DNA from 3 places in the Bradyrhizobium sp. IC3195 genome. Region 2 is predicted to be linked to each of the others. Evidence: predicted binding sites of a transcription regulator. Region 2 holds the regulator's gene; each other region holds the start of a gene.

Region 1 (5,043 bases), on a different contig from region 2:
AGCTTATGGGAAATCGCTGGATGCTTTAATCGAAGAAATGCATTTTGTTTTTGCGAAACCCCAGGCATCAATGAAATCGGCGCGGCGCGCGCCGCGAAGCCGTCCAGGGCCTAAGAGATAAAGGCCAGCAGCTGGCTCCAGGCTTTCACTGCAGTGCGACTTAAAGAGCAAAAACGGCCGGATCTTCCGATCCGGCCGCTACTCGAACTCTACTCGGCTAAGCCTACGCCACGCGACGCAACTTAGCCCCCGCCCTAACGGTAAATCTTCTCAGCTCGCCTGCTTGGCCGGCTGGGTGTCGCCGACCTTCTTCTGGATAGCGCGCTTCAGCTCGACGGCGCGCGGGGAGAGCGCGTCGGCGTTGGCCTTGAGCAGGTAGGCATCGAGGCCGCCATTGTGGTCGACGCTCTTGATCGCGTTGGTGGAGACGCGCAGGCGCACGTTGCGGCCCAGGGCTTCCGAGATGAACGTCACGTTGACGAGGTTCGGCAGGAAGCGGCGCTTGGTCTTGATGTTGGAGTGGCTGACCTTGTGGCCGACGAGGGGGCCCTTGGCCGTCAGTTCGCAGCGGCGAGACATGGCATAAATCCTTTAGTTCGAACCCCCAACGAGTGCGGCCGCCATTTCGGCGCCACGGGGGCAAATTCTTTCGTCCTTGCAGGGAGCGGGCGGACGTATAGGGGGGAAGGGGCCTTGCGTCAAGGCGACGGGCCGTTTTTGGCCCGTCGTCCCGGGGCGGGCAGAGCCCGAACCCGGGATCTCGTGCCCCGCCTCGGTGTCATCGCCCGCGAAGGCGGGCGATCCAGTACTCCGCGGCGGCGCGGCTGACCAGAGGCGCTGCGGCGTACTGGATGCCCCGCCTTCGCGGGGCATGACAGCGGAGGTGGGGAGAGGTCGGAACGCCCCCCGTTACCGCCGATCACCAAAACGGCAATGATTGTCGCGCCTTACCATCACATAAAGGGCGTATTCGCCGTCGAAGAGTCCGGTGGAGTTCCCGGGGCTGCATGCCCCGACACATTGTTTGTCGCCGGTTTTGGCTTAAGTAACAGCATATCGCGCTCTGATTGGATTGTTTCGTGCCGACAACGCTTCATTTCGCGCAAGTCCTGCGCTCAGCCTGTCTGTGTCGGGGCGTCCGCTTGGACGTCCCCTTGGCCGGCCGGCTGATGGCGCTTTGTGGCCTGGCGGCGGTGCTGGGCCTGGCGTCCGGCGCAGCGCCCGCGGCGGCGCAAGGTAAGCTCGAGGCGCAATATGAGGCGACGCTGGCGGGCATTCCCGTCGGCAAGGGCGCCTGGAACATCGATATCCAGGACGACGTGTTCTCGGCGGCGGCCGCCGGCGGCACCTCGGGGCTTTTGAAGTCGTTCACGGGCGGGTCCGGCACCGGCGCCAGCCAGGGGCGCGTGGTCAATGGCGCGCTGGTTGCGACCGGCTACCAGGCCTCCACCACCACCCAGAAGAAGACCGAAGAGATCCGCATCACCCTCGACAAGGGCAATGTGAAGGATTTTGCGATTTTGCCGGAGCCGCCGGTCGATCCGGACCGTATCGTCGTCACCGAGGCGCACCGCCGCGGCGTGTGGGACCCCATGACGGCCTCGCTGCTGCGCGTGCCCGGCACCGGTGATCCCGTTTCGCAGGACGCCTGCCACAGCTCCGCGCCGGTGTTCGACGGCCGCATGCGCTACGAGCTCAAGCTCGATTTCAAGCGCATGGAGACCGTGAAGGCGGAGAAGGGCTACAAGGGCCCGGTCGTGGTCTGCGCGATCTATTTCGTGCCGATCGCCGGCTACATCCCCGACCGCCCGGTGATCAAATACCTCGCCGCCCAGCGCAACATGGAGATCGCGTTCGCCCCCATCGCCGGCACGCGCATCCTGGTCCCGTTCTGGCTGAAAGTGCCGACGCCCCTGGGGCCGGCCATGCTGGAAGCCACCAGCTTCATCACGTCGCCCCAGCCGCCAAGGGTCGCGAAGACGCAGTAGGCAAGGAGGCCGCACCGCTCTCTCCGCCGTCATTCCGGGGCGCGCCCCTTGGCGCGAACCCGGAATCCATCAGGCCGCAGAGACGGTTGCGCGATGGATTCCGGGCTCGCGACTGCGTTGCGCCCCGGAATGACGAGCGTTCGGCGTAGGCTAAGCAAAATCAATCACTTACCTACTGTGCATGGGGTTGTTTTCGCACTCTTTGTTTGACCAACCCCCGCCGCAGGGAATCCATTTGACTCCGCCCCGATTCTGATTCGACTCGCCGCCGTCCCCAGCTTTAACCACCCGGTCGCTTGTGCGCTCCCGCAAAACTCCATCTAGTGCGCAACCAAGACGAGTCCCGCGACATGTTGCGTGAACGGAACGGGACTCACAGGGGAGTCAGCGATTCGGCCGCGATTCGTTCTAGAGTCGTTCCGAAGCTTAAAGCGAACGGGAAAAGCGTCGCAAAGTGAGACAGTTGCGCGGGATTTGGGGCGGGCGCTTTCACGCCCGCGGTGTGCCCCTCACCCTGAGGAGGCCGCGCAAGCGGCCGTCTCGAAGGGCGAGGGGCTTGGCTTGCCCAGCAGCACCAGCCGGGCCTTCATCCTTCGAGACGCGCTGACGCGCTCCTCAGGATGAGGAACGAAGAGCCAGCCCCCTCACCGCCCCGGATAGCACTGACATTCGCCCAAATCGCCATTACCTAATCCGATAGACATGGCTTTTTCCTCCTCCCCCTTCGCCTCCGAGCGCGCCCCCGGCGCGGGCGTCACTGCGGTGCTCGGTCCGACCAACACCGGCAAGACCCATCTCGCCATCGAGCGGATGCTGGCGCATCCCTCGGGCATGATCGGCCTGCCGCTGCGCCTGCTCGCGCGCGAGGTCTACAACAAGATCGCCGCTCGATCCGGCGAGGCCAGCGTCGCGCTCGTCACCGGCGAGGAGAAGATCAAGCCGAAGAATCCGCGCTATTGGGTCTCGACCGTCGAGGCCATGCCTAGGGATATCGACGTCTCCTTCCTCGCCGTCGACGAGGTCCAGATCGCCGCCGATCTCGAGCGCGGCCACGTCTTCACCGATCGCATCCTCAACCGCCGCGGGCGCGACGAGACGCTGCTGTTAGGCGCCGCCACCATGCGCCCGATCATCGAGCGCCTGTTGCCGGGCGTGTCCATGATCACGCGGCCCAGATTGTCGCAGCTCGAATTCGCCGGCGACCGCAAGATCACGCGCCAGCCGCGCCGCACCGCCATCGTCGCGTTCTCGGCCGATGAAGTCTATGCGATTGCCGAGCTGATCCGCCGCCAGCACGGCGGCGCCGCCGTGGTGCTGGGCTCGCTCTCGCCCCGCACACGAAACGCGCAAGTGGCGATGTTCCAGAACGGCGACGTCGATTATCTCGTCGCCACCGATGCCGTCGGCATGGGCCTCAATCTCGACGTCGACCACGTCGCCTTCGCCTCCGACCGCAAGTTCGACGGCTATCAGTTCCGCCGCCTGACACCGTCCGAATTCGCGCAGATCGCGGGCCGCGCGGGCCGCGCCACCCGCAACGGCACCTTCGGCACCACGGGCCGCTGCGCGCCGTTCGAGCCCGAGCTCGTCAACGCGCTGCAGAACCACACCTTCGATGCCGTGAAGGTGCTGCAATGGCGCAATTCCAAGCTCGATTTCTCCTCGCTCGGCGCGCTCCAGGTCTCGCTGAACCTCGCCCCCGGCCACGAGACGCTGACGCGCGCGCCGATCGCCGAGGACATGCGCGTGCTCGATCACGCCGCCCGCGACGGCGAGGTGCGCGATATCGCGCATGGCAAGGCTGCCGTGGAGCGGCTCTGGGAAGCCTGCCAGGTCCCGGACTACAGAAAGCTGTCGCCGGCCGCCCATGCCGAGCTGGTGACGACGCTGTACGGCTTCCTGATGCGCAAGGGCTGCATTCCCGATGCCTGGTTCGAGTCCCAGGTCACCCAGGCCGACCGCATCGACGGCGACATCGACACGCTGTCGGCCCGAATCGCCCAGATCCGCACCTGGACCTTCGTCGCCAACCGCCCGGACTGGCTGAAAGACCCGGAACGCTGGCAGGGGATCGCGCGGGAGGTCGAAAATAAATTATCGGATGCGCTCCATGAACGCTTGACTGAGCGTTTCGTTGATCGCCGGACCAGTGTATTGATGCGCCGCCTGCGGGAGAACACGAGCTTGAATACTGAAATCGGCAAGACCGGCGAAGTCATCGTCGAAGGCCATGTCATCGGCCGCCTCGATGGCTTCACCTTTGCACCGGATGCGGCGGAAGCCGGCTCCGATGCGAAAGCCTTGCAGGCTGCAGCGCAAGCGGTGCTCGCCGGCGAGATCAATGCGCGCGCCGAAAAGCTGGGCAATGCGCCGGACGATCAGTTCGTGCTCACCTCCGAAGGCATCATCCGCTGGACCGGCGATGCCGTGGCGCGCCTTGCCGCCGCGGACGAGGCGCTGCATCCGCGCATCCGCATCATCTCCGACGAGCGCCTGACCGGCGCCCCCCGCGACAAGGTGCAGGCGCGGCTCGAGCTCTGGCTCAAGACGCACATCGAAAAGCTGCTCGGGCCGATGTTCGAGCTGTCGAAGGCCGAAGACGTCACCGGCATTGCCCGCGGCATCGCCTATCAGCTGGTCGAGGCGCTCGGCGTGCTCGAGCGTCCGAAGATCGCCAGCGAGCTGAAGGATCTCGATCAGTCCTCGCGCGCCGTGTTGCGCAAATACGGCGTCCGCTTCGGCGCCTATCACATCTATTTCCCCGGCCTGCTCAAGCCCGCCGCGCGTGCGCTCGCCGCACTGCTCTGGGCGCTGAAGCAGGACAATGTCGATCTCTCCGCGCTCTCGGGCGCGCAGCATCTGGCCTCCTCGGGCCGTACCTCGTTCCCGGTCGACAAGGCGCTGCCGCGCGATGCCTATCGCGTGCTCGGCTACAAGCAGGCCGGCGAGCGCGCCGTGCGCGTCGACATCCTGGAACGCCTCGCCGACCTGATCCGCCCGGCGCTGGCCTGGCGCGAGAATTCGCCGGGCGAAAAGCCCGCCGGCGCGTTCGATG
Region 2 (5,043 bases):
GCGGCGCTGGTCGCGGCCGCGTTCTACCTGTTGCTGTCGGGCGCGGAGGTTGCAACGCAAAGATCGTTCTTCATGACGGCGGTGGTGCTGATCGCAGTGATGGTCGACCGCCGCGCCATCACCTTCCGCACGCTGGCGGTTGCCGCGCTGATCGTGCTTGCGGTCGCGCCGGAGGCGTTGGTGCATCCAAGCTTCCAGATGTCGTTTGCGGCAACGCTCGGGCTGGTGGCGCTGGTGCAGATCGGCATGCCGAACCTGCTCGCATCGCCCGATCATTCCGCGACTGCGCGGATCGCGTTGTGGGGCGGCCGGGAAATCGCGATGCTGTTCCTGGCCTCGCTGATCGCGGGGCTCGCGACCACGCCATACGCCGCCTTCCACTTCCATCGCGTGACCCCATACGGCGTGCTCGCCAATCTCGGCGCCATGCCGGTGGTCTCGGCGCTGGTGATGCCGGCCGGGCTGTTGGGGCTGCTCGCGGCGCCCTTCGGGCTCGACGGCGTGTTCTGGTGGTTGATGGGGATCGGCATCGAGTGGATGGTCCTGGTCGCGCGCTGGGTGGCGGCCCTGCCGGGCGCCGTCGGCCGCATTCCCGCCTTCGGGATCGCGCCGCTGATCGCAGCGAGCCTCGGGCTCATCGTGATGGGCCTGTTGCGCACGCCCTTGCGCTGGTCCGGCGCCCTGGTGCTGCTGGCAGCGATCCTCTGGGGACTGTCGGTGCGGCAGCCCGATATCCTGATTGCCGGGGATGGCGCGAGCGTCGCGGTCCGGGGCGGGGATGGGCGCTTGCAGGTGATCCGCGCCAGCAAGGACAGCTTCCTGCTGAAGGAGTGGTTGGCTGCCGATGCCGATCCGCGCGATGCCGGCAACGCCTCGTTGGCGAGCGGGGTGTCGTGTGACGAGTCCGGCTGCGTGGCGCCGCTCGCGGACGGACGACTGATCGCGTTGGCGACGCGTATCGACGCGCTGGCCGATGATTGCAGCCGCGCCGCGCTGGTGGTGACGGCGCGGCCTGCGCCACCCGATTGCGCGGCGATGGTGGTCGATCGGGCGCGTCTTGCCAGTCAGGGCGCACTGGCTCTGACGAGACGCGGCGAGGGCTTTTCGGTGCAGGCGGTGAGGACGAGGGGAGCAAGCCGTCCCTGGCTGCCGGCCGGCGCCGGCGAGGGGGATTTCGACGGCAGCCTCGTGCCGAAGGCGGCCGTGCCCCGCAACCGGGACGCAACGCCATCGGAGGCCGACTTGCAGGCCGACGATTGACGCGGATCACAAATACCAGGCCAGCACGGCGTCAAGCCTTCCGTTGCCGATAACCGGCAGGGCCACCATTCGGCTCAGCCCGGCTGCGCAGGCTTCGGAGCCGGCGATCGAGCCGTCAGAGGTGAGATCGTCGTTGAGCGCGGGCATGCCGGCGGCCCAGGCGCCGCCGATGCTGCCTTCGCCCCTGGCGATGGACTGCGCCGCATAGCGTGCGGCGAGGTCGGTCTGCGCGCTGCAATCGCCGGCGCGAAAGACCAGCGCCGAACGGCCCTCGTTCGGGACCCAGATCTCGAAGCGTCGTGCAATCGGCGTTGCCTGCGCGGAGAGGAATGTCAGAACCCAGGTCTGGTCGGTACCGGTTCGGTAGGGCACGCCGACGCCGAGATTGATCCCGACCTTGGCGGCGTCCTCCCAGCGCAGGAAACTCTTGGCGTCGTGCAAGTCCTTGATGATCAGCGGCAGGCCCGCCTTCCAGGTGCGTCCGGGCAGGCCGAAGCCGCGCGGAAATCTGGTGTGGCGGGAGTTGAATTCGAACATGTCCGCGGTGCCGTAATAGCCATCGACGAGCCCCATCTCATGCGAGAGATCAGGATCGTTGTGCCAGAGTTCGATCGCGCCGACATGCGCCTCGTCGTCGCCGCAGAACAGCACCAGCACGGCTTGCAGGAATTCGCCCGCGAACACCGGCACCGCCACGCCGCAGGTGAGGCCGGCCGCAGCGGCCTGATCGGTCCGCTTGAAATAGGAGTTGGCGAATTTCGTGAGGATGACGGGGTGGCCACAGGCCCAGGCCTTGCCTGGAAGTCCCTCGTCATATCCGAAGTGCAGCTCTTCGCTGACGGCTTTGAACGCGGACAGCCCATCGTCGTAGAGGCCGCCGCCGAATTCCAGCCGCATGCGCGTCCGGTCGGGTACCCAAAGTTCAACGACGCGAATGAAGGTCTTCATCGAGCGTGTCCGCCGCCTCAAACCACGACAGCATCGGTCATTTGGCTGCGGAGCGGACGTTCAAAATGCGGGCAGCACGGCCCAAACTTCGTGCGACGACGAGGCGCGGCGGTGGGCTCGCCGATCGAATGTCCTGAAACACAAACTTACCGGGCTCGCCGGCCTCGGCCGGCGACGGCAATTTCAATCCCGGGCTCGGCCTGTCGGCCGAAGGGCGTCAGCCGATCGGCAGGCGCGTGATCGTGGGCCGCGTGTCGGCGACGATCTGCGGCTTGTGCTCGCGCTCGGGGGCTGGCTGCGTCACCGGCAATTGCAGCACGGTCGCGCGCTGACCTTCGACGAGCTGCGTCACCAGCACGTATTTGCCGTCGGGGAATTCGATCGCGTCATGATGGCGATCGGGAATGTGCGGGTCGATCTTGCCGAACTTGCCGACGCGAGAGTTCACGGTGCGCGTCCAGATCCAGCGGTTGTCGTAGCGGACATTGTCGGCGAAAGCGAGCTCCGTCCCCGGCAGCAGACAGACCGCGACGGAGGGATCGGCTTCGGAAGCGAAACCGCGCGTCGAGGTGCCGCGGAAGGTTGTCGTGACGATCGTCTCGCCGACTTCGGCGGGGCGCGTCGCGACGGCATGCAGGCTGTAGTCACACATCGGGTGCTCCTCATGCTGGGATAGCGACCCGCGTCTCTTTCGAGGCGCAGGCCTCTATCAGAGTGGAAGCATACAACGCTCTGCTCGGTTATGGGCAAATCTGCGGCTCGCGTCCGCAGCGCGCGATCACATTATCTTTCCCGGATTCGATAGGAACAAACCTCGCGTCCTTGCATTCGGCCGGAGCTATCAGCACTGCCGGCACAACTCTACCGGCGAAGCAGAAATGGCTGCGCGCCTGCGCGGGGGAATGTCGCGCGGGAAGATGGACCGGACAGCCGGCGCAGAACCAGAGAAACCGTCCAGCCGGAGCGGACAAGTATCCGCTCCGATCCTGGATCGCCGATGCCGATCGAAACGCGCGCGGCGCTTGATGTTTCCCGTATCAGTACTTCCGGTAAAGCCCGATCAGCTTGCCCTGGATCTTCACGCGGTTCGGCGGAAGAATGCGGACCTCGTAGGCGGCATTGGCGGGCTCGAGCGCGATCGAGGCGCCGCGGCGGCGGAAGCGCTTGAGCGTGGCCTCCTCGTCGTCGATCAATGCCACCACGATGTCGCCGGTATTTGCGGTCTCGTTGCGCTGGATCAGCGCCATGTCGCCGTCGAGGATGCCGGCCTCGACCATCGAATCGCCGCGCACTTCGAGCGCGTAGTGCTCGCCCGAGCCGAGCATGTCCGGCGGCACGCTGATGGTATGGCTGCGGGTCTGCAGCGCCTCGATCGGCGTGCCGGCGGCGATGCGGCCCATCACGGGCACCGCGACGGGGCGCTCGCCCTCGTCCGCGGGCGGGCTGGAGCTCGCGCGCACCTTGCCGAGATTGCCCTCGATCACGCTCGGGGTGAAGCCACGGCGATTGCCGGCGGCGGCCTGGAGCTCGGGCAGCTTGATCACCTCGATGGCACGGGCACGGTTGGGCAGGCGGCGAATGAAGCCGCGCTCCTCGAGCGCAGTGATCAGGCGATGGATGCCTGACTTCGAGCGCAGGTCGAGCGCATCCTTCATCTCGTCGAAGGACGGCGGCACGCCGCTTTCCTTCAGACGTTCGCTGATGAACCGCAGAAGCTCGTATTGTTTGCGCGTCAACATCTCGACCAAAGTCCCCCGGTTGATGTCGTTCGATTCCGACACGATGAAGCCGGCACTAAGCCGCTACATCCTCGAAACAAATCATGAACGGACACTATATGTTCGATATGTGTTCCGCAACTGCTTAATTTATGGTGAACGCGGCCAAGCTCGCGGAATGCGTGTGGCTGGGCGGCTCAGACGGGCAGCCGGAGCACCTCGCAAGGCGTGCCGGCCTCGGCCTTCGGCGCGAACGGTGCGCGCACCAGAAGTACCTGTGCCGCAGCGAGATTCGCAAGAAGGGAGGAGTCCTGATGGCTGACCGGAAGGGCGACGCGCGTGCCGTCGTCGCGCTCCTCCAGCCGCGCGCGCAGATAGTCCTCGCGCTGGTCGTTGGCGGCGAGATCGCGGCCCAGCACGGCGCGCTCGCGCCGATGATGAATCGCTGAACGGCCCGACAGGGCGCGAATCAAGGGGACCATGAACAGGAAGGCGCACACGTAGGACGACACGGGATTGCCGGGCAGGCCAATCACGCGCATCGCGCCTATCCGACCGTGCATCATCGGCTTGCCCGGCCGGATCGCGATCTTCCAGAACGCCATCGCGATGCCTTCGCCCTTGAGCGCCTGCTGGACCAGGTCGTGGTCGCCGACCGAGGCACCGCCGGTCGTGATCAGGATGTCGGCGCCGCTCTCGCGCGCGCGGCGGATGCCGGCGGACGTCGCCTCCAGTGTATCGGCGGCAATTCCGAGGTCGATGGTCTCGGCGCCCTCGCTGCGGGCGAGCGCATGCAGGGCATAGCCGTTGGAATAGACGATCTGGCCGCGACCAGGCGTGGTGCCCGGCATCACGAGCTCGTCGCCGGTGGCGAGAACGGCAACCCTCGGGCGGCGGATGATGGCGAGATGCGGATGATTCATTCCGGCGGCAAGGGCGAGATCGCGCTCGGTGAGGCGGATTCCCTTGCGCAGCAGCACGTCGCCTTCGCGGAAGTCGACGCCTGCAGGGCGGATGTGCCGGCCGAAAATGGCGGCTTCCTTGATCGTCACATGTTTGCCGTCGGCAGCCGTGTCCTCCTGGATCACGACGGCATCGGCGCCGTCGGGAACGACGC
Region 3 (5,043 bases), on a different contig from region 2:
GAGCGCCTGAAGCTCGGCCATGAGCGCGCCGTTGCCATCGAACAGCTTTTCCGGCTCGTAGCTGCGCATCCAGTCTTCGAGCACCTTGAGATGATCAGGGTTCTCGCGGCAAGCTGCGACCGGCACCTGATGCGCGCGCCAGAAGCCCTCGACCTTCTTGCCGTCGACCTCCTTCGGGCCGGTCCAGCCCTTCGGGCTGCGCAGCACGATCATCGGCCAGCGCGGCCGCTCGACGCTGGTGCGGCCATCGCGGGCATGCTGCTGGATCGAGCGGATGCTGGCGAATGCGACGTCCAGCGCATCGGCCATGGCTTGGTGCATCAATTTGGGATCATCGCCCGTGACGAACAGCGGCTCGTGGCCGAACCCGCGGAAGAGGTCGCGGATCTCCGCGTCCTGCATCCGTCCGAGCACGGTGGGATTGGCAATCTTGTAGCCGTTGAGATGCAGGATCGGCAGCACCGCGCCGTCATGGGCGGGGTTCAGGAACTTGTTGGAGTGCCAGGACGCCGCGAGCGGCCCGGTCTCGGCCTCGCCGTCGCCGACCACGCAGGCGACGATCAAATCAGGGTTGTCGAATGCGGCGCCATAGGCGTGCACCAGCGCGTAGCCGAGCTCGCCGCCTTCGTGGATCGAGCCCGGCGTTTCCGGTGCCGCATGGCTCGGAATGCCGCCGGGGAAGGAGAACTGCCGAAACAGCTTGCGCAATCCATCCGCATCGCGCGCGATCTCGGGATAGATCTCGCTGTAGCTGCCTTCGAGATAAGTGTTGGCGACCATGCCCGGACCGCCATGGCCGGGACCGCAGACATAGATCACGCTGACATCGAGCGCCCGGATGACGCGGTTGAGATGGGCGTAGATGAAGTTCAGGCCCGGCGTCGTGCCCCAATGACCCAGCAGACGCGGCTTGATGTGCTCGGGCCGCAGCGGCTCGCGCAGCAGCGGATTGTCGAGCAGGTAGATTTGCCCGACCGAGAGGTAGTTGGCGGCGCGCCAATAGCGATCGAGCAGATCGAGGTCGCTGCTCGCTTCGGCCGTTTCTTGTTGGATTGTCATGTTCCTGCCGACCTTCACTTCGCGATCGTCACCAACCCGGTTCCGGGGCGATCGATCCGTCGGGCATGAAACGGGATGGTCGTGACGGCCGTGTTGCGTGAGGTCAAAGGCGGGCGCGCGAAGTTTGGGCAGCTCTACTGTGCATGGGGTTGTTTTCACGTTTTTGGTTTGTGTTCTTGATTTGTTCCTATGTCGTGCTATCTTGGCTGCATGAGTCCAGCATCCTCTCATGCTCTCAAGCACCCGCCGGTCACGGCGCCCTCCGAGCCGGCGGGTGCGCCTTCAGATTTCCCCGAGCTTGGCGTCGCCATCGACCGCGCGCGACGGCGAGGGCGGGGCGCGCAGTCCAACGCCAGCGGCCGTTACGAGGCCGAGGCGCGCGTCGCTTTCGACGACGGCTGGCAGAGCCTCGACGAGCTGCCGCCGTTCAAGACGAGTGTCGCCATCGACACCTCACGCAAGGTGATCACCCGCAACGATTCCCCCGACATCGGTTTCGACCGCTCGATCAATCCCTATCGCGGCTGCGAGCACGGCTGCGTCTATTGCTTCGCGCGGCCGACCCACGCCTATCTCGGCCTGTCGCCGGGGCTCGACTTCGAGTCCAAACTGTTCGTGAAGCCCGAGGCGCCTTCGCTGCTCGAGAAGGAGCTTGCGGCTCCCGGCTACGAGCCGCGGATGATCGCGATCGGCACCAACACCGATCCCTACCAGCCGATCGAGCGCGAGCGCAAAATCATGCGCGGCATTCTGGAAGTGCTGGAGCGCGCAGGGCATCCCGTCGGCATCGTCACCAAGTCGGCGCTGGTGCTGCGCGACATCGACATTCTCCAGCGGATGGCCAAGCGCAAGCTCGCCAAGGTCGCGATCTCGGTCACCTCGCTCGATCCGAAGCTGGCGCGCACCATGGAGCCGCGGGCCTCGACGCCGCCGAAACGGCTGGAGGCGCTCAAGCAGCTCTCGGACGCCGGCATTCCCACCACGGTAATGGTCGCGCCCGTGATCCCCGCACTGAACGATTCCGAGATCGAGCGCATCCTCGATGCCGCCGCCCATGCCGGGGTCAAGGAAGCCGCCTATGTGCTGCTGCGGCTGCCGCTGGAGGTGCGCGATCTCTTCCGCGAATGGCTGATGGCGAACTATCCGGACCGCTATCGCCACGTCTTCACCCTGATCCGAGACATGCGCGGCGGGCGCGACTACGACGCCAAATGGGGCGAGCGGATGAAGGGCACCGGACCGATGGCCTGGACCATCGGCCGCCGCTTCGAGATCGCCTGCGAGCGACTCGGCCTCAACAAGCGGCGCTCCAAGCTGACCATTGATCACTTTGCGCGGCCGAAGCGGAACGGTGATCAGCTCAGCCTGTTTTGAGCGGACACGTGCAAGAGGTGTCGCATGCTCAAGGAACTCGCTGTGCCGATGCCGCGGCTGACCGTCATCACGCTCGGTGTGAACGACATCCGCGCCAGCATCGCCTTTTACGACGCGCTCGGTTTCTCGCGCCGGCTGAAGGAGACCGGCGAGGCGGTTGCGTTCTACGACACCGGCGGTCCGGTGCTCGCGCTTTATCACTGGGATCGGCTCGCCGCGGACGCGTCCTTGGAGGACCAGCCGAGGCCCACGACCTTTCGCGGCATGACGCTCGCCTGGAATTGCGTGACCCGCGAGGAGGTCGACGAGGTGCTGGCATTCGCCGTCGAGAAGGGGGCCACCTTGCTGAAGGCGGCGCACGCGACCGATTACGGCGGCTATTGCGGCTATTTTGCCGATCCCGATGCACATGTCTGGGAAGTCGTGGTCGCACCCGGCATCGAGGTGGGCGAGGACCGGCGGGTGCATCTGGCGGAGTAGGGCGGGCGGCCTGAATAACGGGAATATCGTGGGTTCCCGGTTGCGCTGGCGAAGCCCCCTGGCGCACGATCCCGGCCATGATTCGGGACCCCTCCGCCAAGACCCCAGCCAAAGCCGCGCCGAAGAAAAAGGCTGCGCCGAAGGCTGTGCCCGCCAAGGCGGCAAAGATATCTGCGGCCGATGCTGCGAAGGTTCCTGCCGGCAAGAAGGGCATCATCGCCGTTGCTCCCCCGAGCTTCCGCCGCGAGCGCGCGCTGATCAAGCGCGGCGTCTGGCCGGTCGCGGGCTGTGACGAGGCCGGCCGCGGCCCGCTCGCAGGTCCCGTGGTGGCCGCCGCTGTGATTCTCGATCCCGACCGCATTCCGCGCGGCATCGACGATTCCAAGCGCCTGACCGCCGAGGAGCGCGAAAAGCTGTTCGACAAGATCTGCGCCACCGCGCAGGTCTCGGTCGCCGTCGCCTCGCCGGCGCGAATCGACCGCGACAACATCCTGCGCGCCTCGCTGTGGGCGCTGAAGCGCGCCGTGGTGGCCCTGCCCGAGGCGCCCAGGCACGTCTTCGTCGACGGCCGCGACCGGCTCGACACCGCATGCGACTGCGAGGCCGTGATCGGCGGCGACGGTATCGTGCTTTCGATCGCCGCGGCCTCCATCGTCGCCAAGGTCACCCGGGATCGGTTGATGTGCGCACTGGCGCAGGACTGCCCGGGCTACGGCTTCGAGCAGCACAAGGGCTATGCCGTCCCCGAGCATCTCGACGCGCTTGATCGCCTCGGCCCCTCCATACACCACCGCAGCTTCTTCGCCCCCGTCGCCGCCGCCCGCGCCAAACACATGCCCTGGACCGTCGAGCCGGTGCAGGACCTGTTCTCGGTGACTGAGGTCGAGGTGCAGGTGGAGGCGAGCGTCGAGATCGACGCTTCCGTAAATCTCTAGCGATCCTCCTACAGCTTTCCCATCCGTCATGGCCGGGCTTGACCCGGCCACCCACGTCTTACCAGCGGCACGAAGAACGTGGATGCCCGGGACAAGCCCGGGCATGACGAACTGCGGCGGTTGCCACAACCCGTGGCGCCCTTTATCAAAACAGACGTGAGCGAATAGGGCCGGCTGGACGGGTTGGCTGCACCTTCGGACGTTGCATGCGGTTTACCTCCCTGGTCATCGAGCTCATTCGCGCCCGGCCGCGGCTGATCGTTTGGATTGCGGTGCTGCTGCAGGCTGCGATGTGGCTGTTCGTGGCGCTGGTGTTCTACCGCAGCCCGCCCGGCACTCTCGCGACCCTTCTGGCCTTCGGCAGGGAATACCAGGTCGGCACCGATCTCGGCCCGCCGCTTGCCATCTGGCTCGCCGACATCGCCTATCGCGCCGCCGGCGGCCACATGCTCGGCGTCTATGTGCTCGCCCAGCTCTGCGAGATCGCAACCTTCATCGCGCTCTATCATCTCTCCCGTGCCGTGGTCGGCTCGCAGCAGGCGGTGCTTGCCGTGCTCCTCACCATGACGGTGCTGGCCTTCTCCTCCTCGGCGCTGGACTTCGGCCCGCTGATCCTGGCGCGGCCGCTCTGGGCGCTCTTGCTGCTGCACTCCTGGCAGATCATCGGCCAGCGCCGCGGTAATGCCTGGTTCGCCTGGTCGATCGAAGCCGGCCTCCTGCTGCTGACGACGCCCGCCGCGGTCTTCCTGCTGCTGCTGATCGTCGTCTTCGCGGTTACGACCGCCGGCGGCCGCCGGACGCTGCGCGGGCTCGATCCGCTGTTCGCGCTAATCGTCGTCGCCGTGCTGGCGCTGCCCTATGCGGTCTTTCTGATGCGGGCCGAGACGCCGACGCTGCCGGCCTTGCCGCCAGTCGCCGAGCTCAACGACCGCGCGCTGCATGCGGTCTGGCTGCTCGGCGGCCTCGTGCTCGGGGCGGCGGCGATCCCGGCGCTGACCTTTCTCAACACCGGAATGTTCGCCGGCAAGGGCGAGGAGCCGCCGATCATCTACCGCCCGCCGGTCGAGCCGCTCGCGCGCAACTTCGTCTATTTCTTCGCGTTCGCTCTGCCGCTCGGCGCAGTGCTGATCTCCGGCCTGCTGGGGCTCGATTCCGTCGTCGGCGGCCCCGGCGTCGTGCTGATCATGACGGGGCT

What was found. Region 2 encodes LexA, which represses DNA repair genes until DNA is damaged. Its sites were predicted from a motif close to TGTTCNNNNTGTGTTCNG; they were not measured.
Region 1: a site for LexA is predicted at 2,393-2,410, ahead of I6F09_RS17230 (helicase-related protein). Genes of this name have one in related genera too.
Region 3: a site for LexA is predicted at 1,231-1,248, ahead of I6F09_RS27395 (PA0069 family radical SAM protein). Genes of this name have one in related genera too.

What each region holds. Positions count from the first base shown of each region.
Region 1 covers NZ_JADYVG010000007.1:288,389-293,431, reverse strand. The annotation lists gene I6F09_RS17245 (hypothetical protein) at 1-121, shown strand, start outside; gene rpmB (50S ribosomal protein L28) at 271-579, opposite strand; gene I6F09_RS17235 (DUF3108 domain-containing protein) at 1,170-1,988, shown strand; gene I6F09_RS17230 (helicase-related protein) at 2,691-5,043, shown strand, end outside.
Region 2 covers NZ_JADYVG010000009.1:54,802-59,844, reverse strand. The annotation lists gene I6F09_RS19005 (ComEC/Rec2 family competence protein) at 1-1,260, shown strand, start outside; gene I6F09_RS19000 (GAF domain-containing protein) at 1,267-2,208, opposite strand; gene I6F09_RS18995 (hypothetical protein) at 2,426-2,860, opposite strand; gene lexA (transcriptional repressor LexA) at 3,246-3,947, opposite strand; gene glp (gephyrin-like molybdotransferase Glp) at 4,124-5,043, opposite strand, start outside.
Region 3 covers NZ_JADYVG010000018.1:39,278-44,320, reverse strand. The annotation lists gene I6F09_RS27400 (phosphoketolase family protein) at 1-1,059, opposite strand, end outside; gene I6F09_RS27395 (PA0069 family radical SAM protein) at 1,270-2,433, shown strand; gene I6F09_RS27390 (VOC family protein) at 2,458-2,913, shown strand; gene I6F09_RS27385 (ribonuclease HII) at 2,991-3,848, shown strand; gene I6F09_RS27380 (glycosyltransferase family 39 protein) at 4,055-5,043, shown strand, end outside.